Regions from separate parts of the Rhizobium sp. CB3171 genome, predicted to be linked through region 2. Evidence: riboswitches for the same ligand, from Rfam matches in the RefSeq annotation. Region 2 holds a riboswitch; the other holds the start of a gene.
The links. A riboswitch is a leader RNA that binds a small molecule or an ion and turns the genes downstream of it on or off. The one in region 2 is predicted to bind glycine.
Positions count from the first base shown of each region.

Region 1 (6,350 bases), on a different replicon from region 2:
ACATCTGACTTCGGCTGATGGCGACAGCGAATACTATCTAGTGTTTGCGGTGAGAGCCGCAAAAACCGCTCGGAAGAATTCTGTCGTGTTCGTAATGCCGACGGCCAGCTATATGGCCTACGCGAACCATAGGCTCGGCATCGATGTCTCGGAAACCGAAATCGGTGCAGGGCAGCTTCTGCAGATCGACAGGCACCACGTCTTCCTGCAGGAAAATCCACAGTACGGGCTTTCCTTGTACGAGGTCCACTCGGACGGCTCGGGCGTATTCTACTCATCCCGTCTCCGACCAGTTCTAGACATTCAGCCCAAGGTTCAAGGGTTTATCGGGGGCTTGGGATCCAATATCTGGCAGTTCAATGCCGACACCCATATTCTGGGCTTCTTTGAGAGCCGTGGTATTGGCTACGATGTTCTGACTGATGAGGACCTTGAAGCGGAAGGCGTCGAAGCCTTGGCCGAATACAAGGTCGTCGTTACCGGAAGTCATCCGGAATACACGAGCACGAAAATGCTCGACGCCTATCGGGATTATTCCGACGGCGGTGGCCGCATCATGTACCTTGGTGGCAACGGCTTCTACTGGCGTATCACCTACAACGAAAAGCTTCCGGGCGTGATTGAATGCAGGCGCTCAGAAAGCGGCATTCGCGGATGGGAGCCAGGCACCGGGAACTACTATCACCAGTTCTCCGGAGAGCTTGGGGGATTATGGAGACGCATCGGACGAGCTCCACAGGAAGTATTCGGTGTAGGGATGACGGCCCAAGGGTTCGATTTATCGTCGCCCTACATCAAGACCGAGGACGCGAAGAACCCCAGAGCTGCGTTCATCTTCGAAGGGGTTGACGGAGACATCATTGGGGACTTCGGCCTCAACGGGGGCGGTGCAGCGGGCAATGAGATCGACCGAACCGATTTCACACTCGGCACTCCACCCAATGCGCTCGTCGTTGCCTCTTCGCGTCTACACACCGACATCTATCTGATGACGCCCGAGGATCTTCTGGATCCGACACCAACATGGTCCGGAACGCAGAGCGATCTCATAAGATCCGACCTGACCTTCTTCGAAACTTCATCGGGAGGCGCGGTGTTCTCGACGGGCTCGATCGCCTGGGCAGCGGCGATGGCTTGGAGCGGATACGATAACAACGTTGCCCGAATTACAGAAAACGTCCTGAGGCGCTTCATGAGCCCGGAGAGGTTCTAACTGTCGCCATCGAGCAAAATCGTCCCGCCGTCATCTCGGCGGCGGGGCGGGTGCTCAGAAGGGGCGGTGATGGACAGCTTTGTCTGCGCTATCGGTGCCTTGCATCCTTCTTCGAAACAACCGTGCGACTGGCAAGATTTCGAGCCGCGTTTCCAAACTACATCGAGAAGAACGTCCACCCGCAATGGCAAAGGGATGATATCGCTGGCATTTCCCCGCAGCTCGATCCTTCGGCCGTTGCGGCAATTCTCCTGGGCCTTCCAACCGCAAACAAATACTCTGGCGACATCTGCTGACCGGTGGTTACGACGGTCGTTGAGAGCGGTCGCGAGAATGTTCACAGGAGGCTTTCGGCGGCGACAAAGGGTGATGCCCCAGAACCGGAAGGGTGGAATCTCGGTTCCATCCTTTGAATTCGGTTCCGGGGTCTTCGTTCAGCTCCGGCCGCCCCATCAGGCGGCGTAGGCGCCCGCAACGGTCTCGCCAACAAGCTCTGCCGTAGCACATGAAAGTGTCCAGCCGAGATGGCCGTGACCAGTGTTGTAGAAAACGCCGTTCCGGCGACCCTTTCCAACCCGCGGAAGCATGTTCGGCATCATCGGGCGCAGCCCGCTCCACGGGATCACTCGGCTGGTGTTGATGTTCGGAAAGTACTGACGTGTCCAACGCACCAGAGGAGCGATGCGGTCAGCCCGGATGTCGTAGTTCACGCCATTGATTTCGGCGGTTCCTGCGACTCTGAAGCGATCCTTGCCAAGGCGGCTGGTTACAATCTTCGCGGCATCGTCGAGAAGACTGACCCAGGGCGCTCCCTGTTGACTGCGTTCATCGTCAAGATGAACCGTGATCGAGTAGCCTTTGACCGGATAGATGTTCACGCGGTCGCCCAGCATTCGTGCAAAGCGCCGGCTGGCAACCCCTGCGCAAATTACCAGGCCGTCGAAACTCCGCTCCGCTCGCTCCGCGACGGCCATTCCGGCCTCGACAGTCCGATCCCATTGGACAGATATGCCGACCCTTTGGTGCTGGAAACCAACGACGTCGGCCTCAAGTTCGAACCGCGCACCTCTATGGATGCACGCTTGCGCAAGCCCGCGTGTGAATTTGTGGATATCGCCCGTAGAGTCCGAAGGCGTGTAGAATCCCCCATAGAAATTTCCGCTCAAGGTCGGTTCGATGGATCGAATTTCATCAGGCGAAACTGCTTTCCGCTCCAAGCCCGCGGCCTGCAGAAGAGTGTTCACCTGCGCCGCATGACGGAAACTCTTTGCGTCGCGATAAAAATGAAGGATGCCGCGCGTCTCAAGATCGAAGTTGATGCCTTCATGCTCAGCGATGTCGAACATGTATTGGCGAGCTTGAATCGCGAGCCTCGCCGTATCGATCGTGTTCTCCTTGTATTTGGGTATTGCGGATACGAATTCAGCCAGCCATGAATATTTAGGCCATGATGGGCTGGGATTGAGGAGCAGGGGCGCGTCCTTTGTCAGCATCCATTTGATACCCTTGAGGAGGGTCGACCAATGATTCCAGACTTCTGCATTGCTCGCCGACAGTTGGCCGCCGTTGGCGAATGAAGTCTCCATAGCAGGGTAGGCATGGCGATCGAAGATCGTAACGTCGTAGCCTCGGCGCAACAGCGAGTATGCAGTGGTGATCCCGGTTATTCCCGCGCCAATGATCGCGATATGGGGCATTTGTGTTCTCCCAAAGACAGTTGTCGAAAGGTCAAGCGACCTAGTAATCCCCATCTGTCCTTGGTACCTGAGAGCTTCCCGTTTGAACGGTATCCCCTTCGGTGGGCGTTGCTGCCACTCTCCAGATTTTCCAGTCACGCGGTCCTTTTGCCTGAGAGTTTCCTGGGGGATTGCTCCGTCGGCGCCGCACGCGATCTCTCCCGCGTGACCTTTGGAAATCAGTTCTACATATCGTCGTCTCCGGTGAGCTCGGAGTCGTCCTCTTCCATCAGACGCACCTTGCCATCGCGAAGAAGCTCAAGATCGTCGTCCATGTGAATGAATGTCTCGTCTCTCGAGACTTGCAGGTGAATATGCATTAGAGACGCAGCGACTTGGCGATTGCCTTCGAAGAGGGCGGCCATAATGCCGCGATGCTCAGTCATCGACTGCCGCAAGCGCTCGATGCGGATGAAACCGAGGTACTCGGTTACTCGGCGGATGTTGTTCTGACGCTCGATCGCACTCACCAATTCGCTTGTGCGGGCGCCCTGTGCAACGAGCTTGTGGAAGCGGGCGTCCAATTCGAAAAGACGCCGGCGATCCATTTGGTGCACGTGCTCAATCGCACCAGCGTGATCGTCGTCGAGCTCCTTGAGCGCAGCCAGGTCTACTTCGTAGCCATCCGCCAATATTCCGGCGGGTTCGATAATCTGACGGAAGCGATAGCTCTCGGCCATGGCCCGAGGACTGACGTCCGCGAAAATCCATCCATGGCCCGGTGACGGTTCGACGAGATGATCCCTCGTCAATCGGCGAAGAGTTGAAGCGAGAACGCCATTCGCTACCGAGTAGCGTTGCATAAGTGCGCGCTCGCTCATCACCGCGTTGAGCTCACCAGTCGCCATGTCACGCATTACGCGTTCGTCAAGCGATTTCCCAGTTTCTCCTTCGCCATTCTTCAGCAGGGAGGCGGGGTCACGCAGGATGAAACCGCGGCGTGGTTCGAAGGCGAGAACGCCCTCATCCTGAAGCTTTTGAAGAACGCGGCGGATGGGCGTGCGAGATACTCCGAGTTGTTCGGCAATCTCCGCTTCGTTGATGCGATCACCCGATTTCAGATCTCCACTCAGCTCAAGCCGAAGCTGCTCCAAAATCCGGGTCTGAAGTGGTGTCTGCATTGTCCGCCTCTAAGTTACTGAATTGTGTTTTACCGAGACAAAATGCTTTTGTCTAGTCGATTACTGTTGCCGTATTGTATAAAATACACTAGGTTGCCGTCCGCAAATGCCGAATGAACGCTAAAGGGGGCCGACGTTCGAATGATGCGCGATACGATCGACATGGCAAAGGGAGTTGCGCATGTTTTCCAATCAAGACCGACAGTTCCCGACCGGAGGAGGGCAGGAGAAAAAAGGTTAAAGCGTCGCCTGCGGTCACCTCAGACGTCGTCTTCGCGCTGGAGTTAGATGCTGGCAGCACAGAGGGACTGGATCGTCTCTATTGCGGAGTTCGTGATTTCAGAACCACGAACCGATAGCGCGTGAGATCCGCGGTCAGTGGATCGCGGCTCAATGCGCGACGGACGAGACAGCCGACGAAGCTGACTATGTGAACCTTTTCAATCAGGCCGACACCCACGGCGCCTGCCGGCTGCCGGTGGTCTGCTGGATTGCTCGCCCGCCTTTCATGCACTCAATCAAGATCTGTAGTGGCCATCGCCGGATTTTCCAGGAGGAATAATATGTCGAAATTTCGAAGCAGCATCACTGTGACCGCAGAAGCAGCCTTGGAAGCGCTGTCTGCGGCGGTCTCGCACGCGAAGGCGATCAAGGTGCCCCAGTGCGTCTTTATTGTGGACACCAGTGGAGAGACGATCGCCAGCATCCGAATGGACGGTGCGAAGTACCTCAGCATGCACACAGCGCGCGCCAAGGCTCGCACCGCTGCGTCAATCAATGGTGCGACGGGGGCGATGTCAGTGGAATTCGGCGTTGCCGCAGGCATCGCCTCCCAGGGAGGCGTGACACATCTGCCCGGCGGGCTCCCGATACGATTTGACGGAAATCTGGCAGGCGCCATTGGCGTAGGATCGGGTTCTGGCGAGCAAGATTTCGAAGTTGCTCGAGCGGCGCTTTCAGCAATCGGCGCCGACGAAATTTGATGGATGGATATTTTGAAGGAATTAAAATTGCAGCAGACTGTGAAAGCGAATGACTGGCAGGTCATTGGAATGGATTTTGATACCTACCTGCGGTCTTACGAACAAAGCATCCGTGACCCGGAGGCATTCTGGGGTGAGCATGGGAAGCGCATCGATTGGTTCAAACCGTATAGCATCGTAAAGAACACAAGCTTTGAAGGCGATGTCAGGATACGTTGGTTTGAGGATGGGGTTACCAATGTCTCCTACAATTGCCTCGATCGCCATCTCGCAGAGCACGGCGATCGCACGGCAATCATCTGGGAGGGCGATGATCCCACGCAATCGAAGCACATCACTTACAAGGCTTTGCATGACCAGGTGTCCCGGCTCGCCAATGTGCTCAAGACGAGGGGCGTGAAAAAGGGCGACACTGTCTCGATTTACATGCCGATGATCCCGGAGGCTGCCGTTGCCATGCTCGCATGCACGCGGATCGGCGCCATCCACTCGGTCGTATTCGCAGGCTTCTCTCCGGACGCTCTTGCTGGAAGAATCCTAGATTGCGGTTCAACCGTTCTCATCACAGCTGATGAGGGCGTCCGTGGCGGACGCACGGTTCCCCTCAAGAGAAATGCCGACCAGGCCGTCGCACTCGCGGCGGCTGATGGTCTCCTTGTGACCTCTGTCTTGGTGGTACAGCGAACCGGATCGGAAATCAGCCTCAATCCTGACCGCGATCTCTGGTATCACGAGGCGGTGAACGCCGCGGATCCAAGCTGCGCCCCCGAGCCAATGAGCGCGGAGGATCCGCTTTTCATCCTCTATACGTCTGGTTCCACGGGTAAGCCAAAAGGCGTCCTTCACACGACTGGAGGATATCTTGTCTACGCTTCCATGACCCATCAGCATGTTTTCGAATACCGACCCGGCGAGGTCTACTGGTGTACGGCGGACGTGGGATGGGTGACAGGACATTCATACATCGTCTATGGGCCCTTGGCGAATGCTGCCACCACATTGATGTTTGAGGGCGTCCCGAATTACCCGGACGCGGGACGGATGTGGGACGTTGTCGACAAGCACCAGGTCAATATCTTCTACACCGCGCCCACCGCTATCCGTGCCCTCATGGGGGCAGGAGATGCATATGTGAAGCGTGCGAGCCGCGCGAGCCTCAGACTTCTGGGAACCGTCGGCGAACCGATCAATCCGGAAGCCTGGGAGTGGTACTACGCTGTCGTCGGCGGATCGCGTTGTGCGATTGTCGACACTTGGTGGCAGACCGAGACAGGCGGGCACATGATCACACCAATAC
Region 1 is NZ_CP121654.1:52,726-59,075, forward strand. Features, by position in the region: gene QA648_RS32315 (N,N-dimethylformamidase beta subunit family domain-containing protein) at 1-1,213, shown strand, start outside; gene QA648_RS32320 (D-amino acid dehydrogenase) at 1,666-2,910, opposite strand; glycine riboswitch at 3,040-3,123, opposite strand; gene QA648_RS32325 (GntR family transcriptional regulator) at 3,135-4,070, opposite strand; gene QA648_RS32330 (heme-binding protein) at 4,634-5,053, shown strand; gene acs (acetate--CoA ligase) at 5,123-6,350, shown strand, end outside.
Region 1: it holds a riboswitch for glycine, as region 2 does, so the genes downstream of both, QA648_RS32320 (D-amino acid dehydrogenase) here and gcvT (glycine cleavage system aminomethyltransferase GcvT) in region 2, are expected to answer to the same signal.

Region 2 (6,350 bases):
GCAGCAGGAGAGATTGGCCGCATATTGCTCCGCCTTGGCGCGGAAGTCCGCCATGTCGATATCGCCGTCATCGCTGACCTTGACGACGACCACCTTCATGCCTGCCATCTGTGCAGAGGCCGGATTGGTGCCGTGGGCCGAGGTCGGGATCAGGCAGATGTCGCGATGACCCTGGCCATTGGCGATGTGATAGTTGCGGATGGTGAGCAGGCCGGCATATTCGCCCTGCGCGCCGGAATTCGGCTGCATGGAGAAGGCGTCATAGCCCGTCACGGCGCAAAGCTTTTCCGTCAGATCATCGATCATCTCGCGATAACCGAGCGCCTGATCGGCCGGCACAAAAGGATGAATATCTGAGAATTCAGGCCAACTTATCGGCAACATCTCAGCCGTTGCATTAAGCTTCATCGTGCAGGAGCCAAGCGGGATCATCGAGCGATCGAGCGCCAGATCACGATCGGAGAGCCGGCGGATATAGCGGGTCATCTCGCTTTCGGCACGGTTCATGTGGAAGATCGGGTGCGTCAGATATTCGCTGGTGCGCAGCAGGTTCTTCGGCAATCGATAGCCGGATTCGAAGTCGGCGAGACGGAAATTGCCGCCGAAGGCCCGCCAAACGGCTTCCAGCGTTGCCGGCCGGCTTCGCTCGTCAAGGCTCATGCCGATCTTGGTTTCGCCCACCTTGCGCAGATTGACGCCTTCGGCGACAGCCGCGCGCAGGATCAGGCCCTGCATATGACCGACCTCGACGGTGATCGTATCGAAGAAAGTCTCAGGCTCGATCTTGTAGCCAAGCCTTTCCAGGCCCTTTGCCATCAACACGGCTTTCTGATGCACCTGCTGGGCGATCGCCTTGATGCCCTGGGGGCCGTGGAAGACGGCATACATGGAAGCCATGACGGCGAGCAGCACCTGTGCGGTGCAGATGTTCGACGTCGCCTTTTCACGGCGAATGTGCTGCTCACGAGTCTGCAGCGACAGGCGATAGGCGCGGTTGCCGCGGGCGTCGACGGAAACGCCGACCAAGCGGCCGGGCATGGAGCGCTTATAGGCATCCTTGACGGCCATGTAGGCCGCATGGGGTCCGCCATAGCCGACTGGCACGCCAAAGCGCTGCGATGAGCCGACGGCAATGTCCGCGCCCATTTCGCCGGGCGATTTAAGCAGCGTCAAGGCCAGTGGATCGGCGGCGACCACGGCGATGGCGCCGGTCTGATGCAGCCTTGCAATCAAGCCGGTGAAGTCGTTGATGTGACCATGCGTGCCCGGATACTGGAAGATGGCGCCGAAGACATCGACCGGATCGAGATCGGTGAAGGGATTGCCGACGATGACTGTCCAGCCAAGCGGTTCGGCACGGGTCTTGATCAGCGCGATCGTCTGCGGATGGCAATCGGCGTCGACGAAGAAGGCCTTGGCTTTGGATTTCGCCACACGCTCAGCCATCGCCATGCCTTCGGCGGCAGCGGTTGCTTCATCGAGCAGCGAGGCGTTGGCAACATCGAGGCCCGTCAGATCGCAGATCATCGTCTGGTAGTTCAGCAGCGCCTCGAGGCGGCCCTGGCTGATTTCCGGCTGATAGGGCGTATAGGCCGTGTACCAGGCGGGATTTTCCAGGATATTGCGCTGGATGACCGGAGGCGTGATCGTGCCGTAATAGCCCTGGCCAATCAGCGAGACGAGAACCTTGTTCTTGTTAGCGGTTTCACGCAGTTTGTCGAGCGCCTCGCGTTCCGTCATCGGCGCAGCCCAGGTGAGCGGCGCCTTCTGGCGAATAGAGGGCGGCAGCGTCGCATCAATCAGCCCGTCGAGGCTGTCATAGCCGATCACCTTCAGCATATCAGCCATTTCAGACGGAGACGGACCGATATGGCGGCGATTGGCGAAATCGTAGGGCTGGTAGTCGGTGAATGTGAATTCCGTAGGCGTATTCATTACGCGATGAACTCCTTATATCCGGATTCATCAAGCAAACCATCGGCATCAGCAATATTCTTCAGCTTCAGCTTGAAGAACCAGCCAGCGCCCATCGGATCAGAATTGACGAGCGCCGGATCGGCGGTGATGGCTTCGTTGATCTCGGTGATTTCGCCGTCTAGCGGACAATAGACTTCGGACGCCGCCTTGACGGATTCGACCGTCGCCGCATCGTCTCCCTTGGAGAAGCTGGCGCCGACCTCGGGCAATTCCACGAAAACCAGATCGCCGAGCTGTTCGGCGGCATGCGCCGTGATCCCAACGGTCGCGACATCGCCTTCGATGTTGAGCCACTCATGTTCTTCGGTGAATTTCAGCATGGAAGATCCTCTCTGGAATATGACGTTTTCAGCGTTTGTAGGTGGGAGTGATGAAGGGCAGGGAAGAGACAGCGACGCGCAGGTACTTGCCACGAACCTCGGCAAAGACCTGTGTTCCCGGTGCGGCGAAACCAACTGGCACATAGCCCATGGCAACGGGGCCTTCGACGCTCGGCCCGAAGCCGCCGGAAGTGACTTCACCGATCTCGGTCTTACCCTCGGCGTCGGCATAAAGCTTGGCGTGGCCACGCACCGGCGCCTTGCCTTCCGGCTTCAGACCGACACGGCGGCGCGAGGCACCATTGTCGAATTCGGCAAGGATGCGGCCGGCACCGGGAAAGCCGCCGGCGCGGGCACCGCCGGTCTTGCGGGCTTTCTGGACGGCCCATTCGAGCGCGGCTTCCACCGGCGTCGTCGTCTGATCGATATCGTTGCCATAGAGGCAGAGCCCGGCTTCGAGACGCAGGGAATCGCGGGCGCCGAGGCCGATCGGCTGGACATCGGGATGTTCGAGCAGCCGCTGGGCAATATCCTCAGCCTTGTCGGCCGGTACGGAAATCTCAAAGCCGTCTTCGCCGCTGTAACCGGAGCGGGAGACGAGACAGGAAACGTCATGCAGGCGGCAATGGCGGACATCCATGAATTTCATATGGGCGAGATCCGCCCAGAGTTCGGCAAGCACTGAAACGGCACGCGGTCCCTGCAGCGCGATCAGGGCACGATCAAGTAAAGTGACTTCGCAGCTATCGCCGATATGATCTTGAAGATGCTTAAGATCTACATCCTTGCAGGCGGCGTTGACGACAACGAAGAGGTAATCGTCCATGTGGGTGATCATCAGATCGTCAAGGATGCCACCGTTGTCATCGGTGAAGAAACCGTAGCGTTGACGGCCTTCGGCGAGCCCGAGAATATCGACCGGCACTAGGCTTTCCAGTGCAAGCGCCGCATCCTCATATCTTCCGGAACGGGCTCGGATCGTGACCTGACCCATGTGGGAGACGTCGAACACACCGGCCGATGCACGGGTCCAGAGATGTTCCTTGAGCACGCCCGCGGGATATTGCACGGGCATGTCATAGCCGGCGAAGGGAACCATACGGGCACCGAGCGACAGATGCAGGGCATGAAGGGGTGTCTTCTTGAGGGCAGCGGTCTCGTCCAAATGACGCCTCCGGGTTTTGCGCTTGGCTAAAAGCGCAGAGCTCAAAATTCAGGCGCGGCTGCGCCTTCGATGAGCCCCCTCTGTCTGTGTGCCTGAGATTGTTATCCCTTCGGCGAGCGCTTGCGCGCTACTCTCCAGAGTTCCGTCTGCCCCATGTTGGTCCTTTGGCCTGAGAGTTTCCGGGGCGGTTGCTCCTTCGGCACCGGCTTGCGCCGGATTCTCCCAACAGGGTTGGGTGCCATTATCTGGTAGTCGCCAGAGATGGCAAGGGGCAAATGTCGCTCTGAAACAAATTTTTGTCGTGGCGACTTGATGAGCGGAGGCCGGTACGCGCGACCGATGGATGCAGGGGACTTTGCAATCGCGCTTCGAGAAGCTATCCCATGGTGCCAATAGAGGAGCCGGGCAGGAGACAATGATGAACCGCAAATTCGCCGCCGCATTGCTGATTTCGGCGACCACACTTTCATTCTCGGCTGTCGCCGTCACGGCGCAGCAGAGCGACGACATGAGCAAAATGCCCGGGATGCATATGGATGCCGGCAAAGCGCCGGCGGGTTCGGCTGCAGCCAAGCTCGGCGATCTCGACATCAGCGGCGGCTATGTTCGCGCCATGCTACCAGGGCAGCCGGTCGGCGGCGGCTATCTCACGATCCACAATGGCGGCAGCAGCGACGACAGGTTGACGTCCGTGACCTCAGCGGCCGCCGGCAAGGTGGAGCTGCACGAGATGAAGATGCAGGGCGAGGTCATGCAGATGCGGGAGCTCAAAGAGGGCGTCGCCATCCCCGCTGGCGCGACCGTAACGCTTTCGCCCAACAGCCTACACATGATGTTCAAGCAGGTGAAGACGCCGTTCAAGCAGGGCGGCACGGTGCCGGTGATGCTGATGTTCGATAAGGCGGGAATGGTCGATATCAACCTTCCTGTCGTGGCGCCGAACGCAAAATGAGGTTTACCGGGCACCATTGTCACAAAATTCCCGTCAGGCAGACAATTCAGGTTTCCACTTTTCGTCGAAATGCTCTAAAGCCACCTCAAAAGGCCGGATGACCCGGCCCTGGGGCAAGGCCGCCCCAGTCCTTTGATTTGGCATGATCTTGTCCGAAACCATTTCGCGCTTTTCGGGGTCATGTCGCGGTTCTTGAAAGAAGACGAATGGCCGGGATTGAGCATATAAAGGTCGAGCCCGACGAGGCCGGAATGCGCCTCGACCGCTGGTTCAAGGTGCATTTTCCAGGGCTGGGCTTTGGGCAATTGCAGAAGCTGATGCGCTCCGGCCAGGTCCGTGTCGACGGCGGGCGCGTGAAGACAGATGCGCGTGTGCAGCCGGGACAGATGGTGCGTGTGCCACCGCTGGATGTCGACGCCAAGGGGCCGAAAAGCGGACCGATCGCAGGCAAGGAGCTGAAGCATTCCGGCGACGCCGAGCTGCTGGCGCGCATGCTGCTGCATGAGGACGACAAGGTCTACGTGCTGAACAAGCCGGCCGGCCTCGCCGTGCAGGGCGGCTCCGGCGTCAGCCGCCATATCGACAAGATGCTGGAGGCATGGACCAGCCAGAAGGGTGAGAAGCCGCGCCTGGTGCATCGCCTCGACCGCGATACCTCCGGCGTCCTCGTCGTCGCCCGCACCCGCGGTGCCGCACAGAAGCTGACGGCCGCCTTCCGCGAGCGCGACACCAAGAAGACGTATTGGTCGCTGGTGAAGGGCGTGCCCCGCAAGCACGAGGACAAGATCTCGACCTGGCTGGTGAAGGAAGCCACCGCCGATGGCGACCGGATGCGCATCGCCAAACACGGCGAGGAGGGTGCCGATCACGCTGTCTCCTATTACCGTGTTGTCGAAACCGCCGCCCAGCGTCTCGCCTGGCTGGAAATGGAGCCTTATACCGGCCGCACGCACCAGCTCCGCGTCCATGCGCTGCATATCGGCCATCCGATCATCGGCGATCCCAAATATTTCGAGGACGACCCGAATTGGGACTTTCCCGGCGGTGTTCAGAAGCGGCTGCATCTGCATGCCCGCCATATCGATATCCCGCATCCGAGCGGCGGGCGCCTGCGCATCACCGCGCCGCTGCCGCCGCATATGGTGCAAACCTGGAACCTCCTCGGCTTTGACGAGGCATCGGCTGGGGAGCCGGACGACGAATGAAGCTGGTGCTTTTCGATTGTGACGGAACGCTGGTCGACAGCGTCCGGCTGATCCACGAGGTCATGGCGCGCACCTTCGTCGATTTCGGCCACAAGCGTCCCGATGTCGCCTCCACCAAGTCGATTATCGGTCTCTCACTCGACATCGCGATTGCCCGTATGCAGGGCAAGCCGCATGTCGATGACGAGGCAATTGCCATGACGGCGCACTACAAATCGATCTTCCCCGACGTGCGCGACGAGGGCGATATGCAGACGCCGCTTTTCGACGGGATCAAACCGTTGATTGAGACGCTCGCCGCCCGCGATGAATTGCTGATCGGCGCGGTGACCGGCAAGTCCCGCCGCGGCTTGGAGCATATTCTTGAAGCGAACGGCTTTACGCCCTATTTCGCCGTTTCGCGCACCGCTGACGATTGCCCTTCCAAGCCGCATCCCGCGATGGTGACGGAATGCTGCAGCGAGACCGGCATGGATCCGCATGATACAATCGTTATCGGCGATGCCGTCTACGACATGCAGATGGCGAAAGCGGCCGGTGCGACCGCGATCGGTGTTGCCTGGGGCTATGCTTCGGTGGAAGAACTGCTGGCGGCAGGTGCCGACACGATTGCCCATCACCCGAACGACTTGTTGAGCCATATTCTCTGAGGTGACGCCATGCGCGACCTGTTGAACGATCTTTCCGAAGACCTGAGCCATCCCGATCCCATTCGCCGGGCTCAGATTCAG
Region 2 is NZ_CP121652.1:1,472,327-1,478,676, reverse strand. Features, by position in the region: gene gcvP (aminomethyl-transferring glycine dehydrogenase) at 1-1,935, opposite strand, end outside; gene gcvH (glycine cleavage system protein GcvH) at 1,935-2,297, opposite strand; gene gcvT (glycine cleavage system aminomethyltransferase GcvT) at 2,326-3,462, opposite strand; glycine riboswitch at 3,610-3,697, opposite strand; gene QA648_RS07295 (copper chaperone PCu(A)C) at 3,881-4,414, shown strand; gene QA648_RS07290 (RluA family pseudouridine synthase) at 4,621-5,619, shown strand; gene QA648_RS07285 (HAD-IA family hydrolase) at 5,616-6,269, shown strand; gene QA648_RS07280 (ATP12 family chaperone protein) at 6,279-6,350, shown strand, end outside.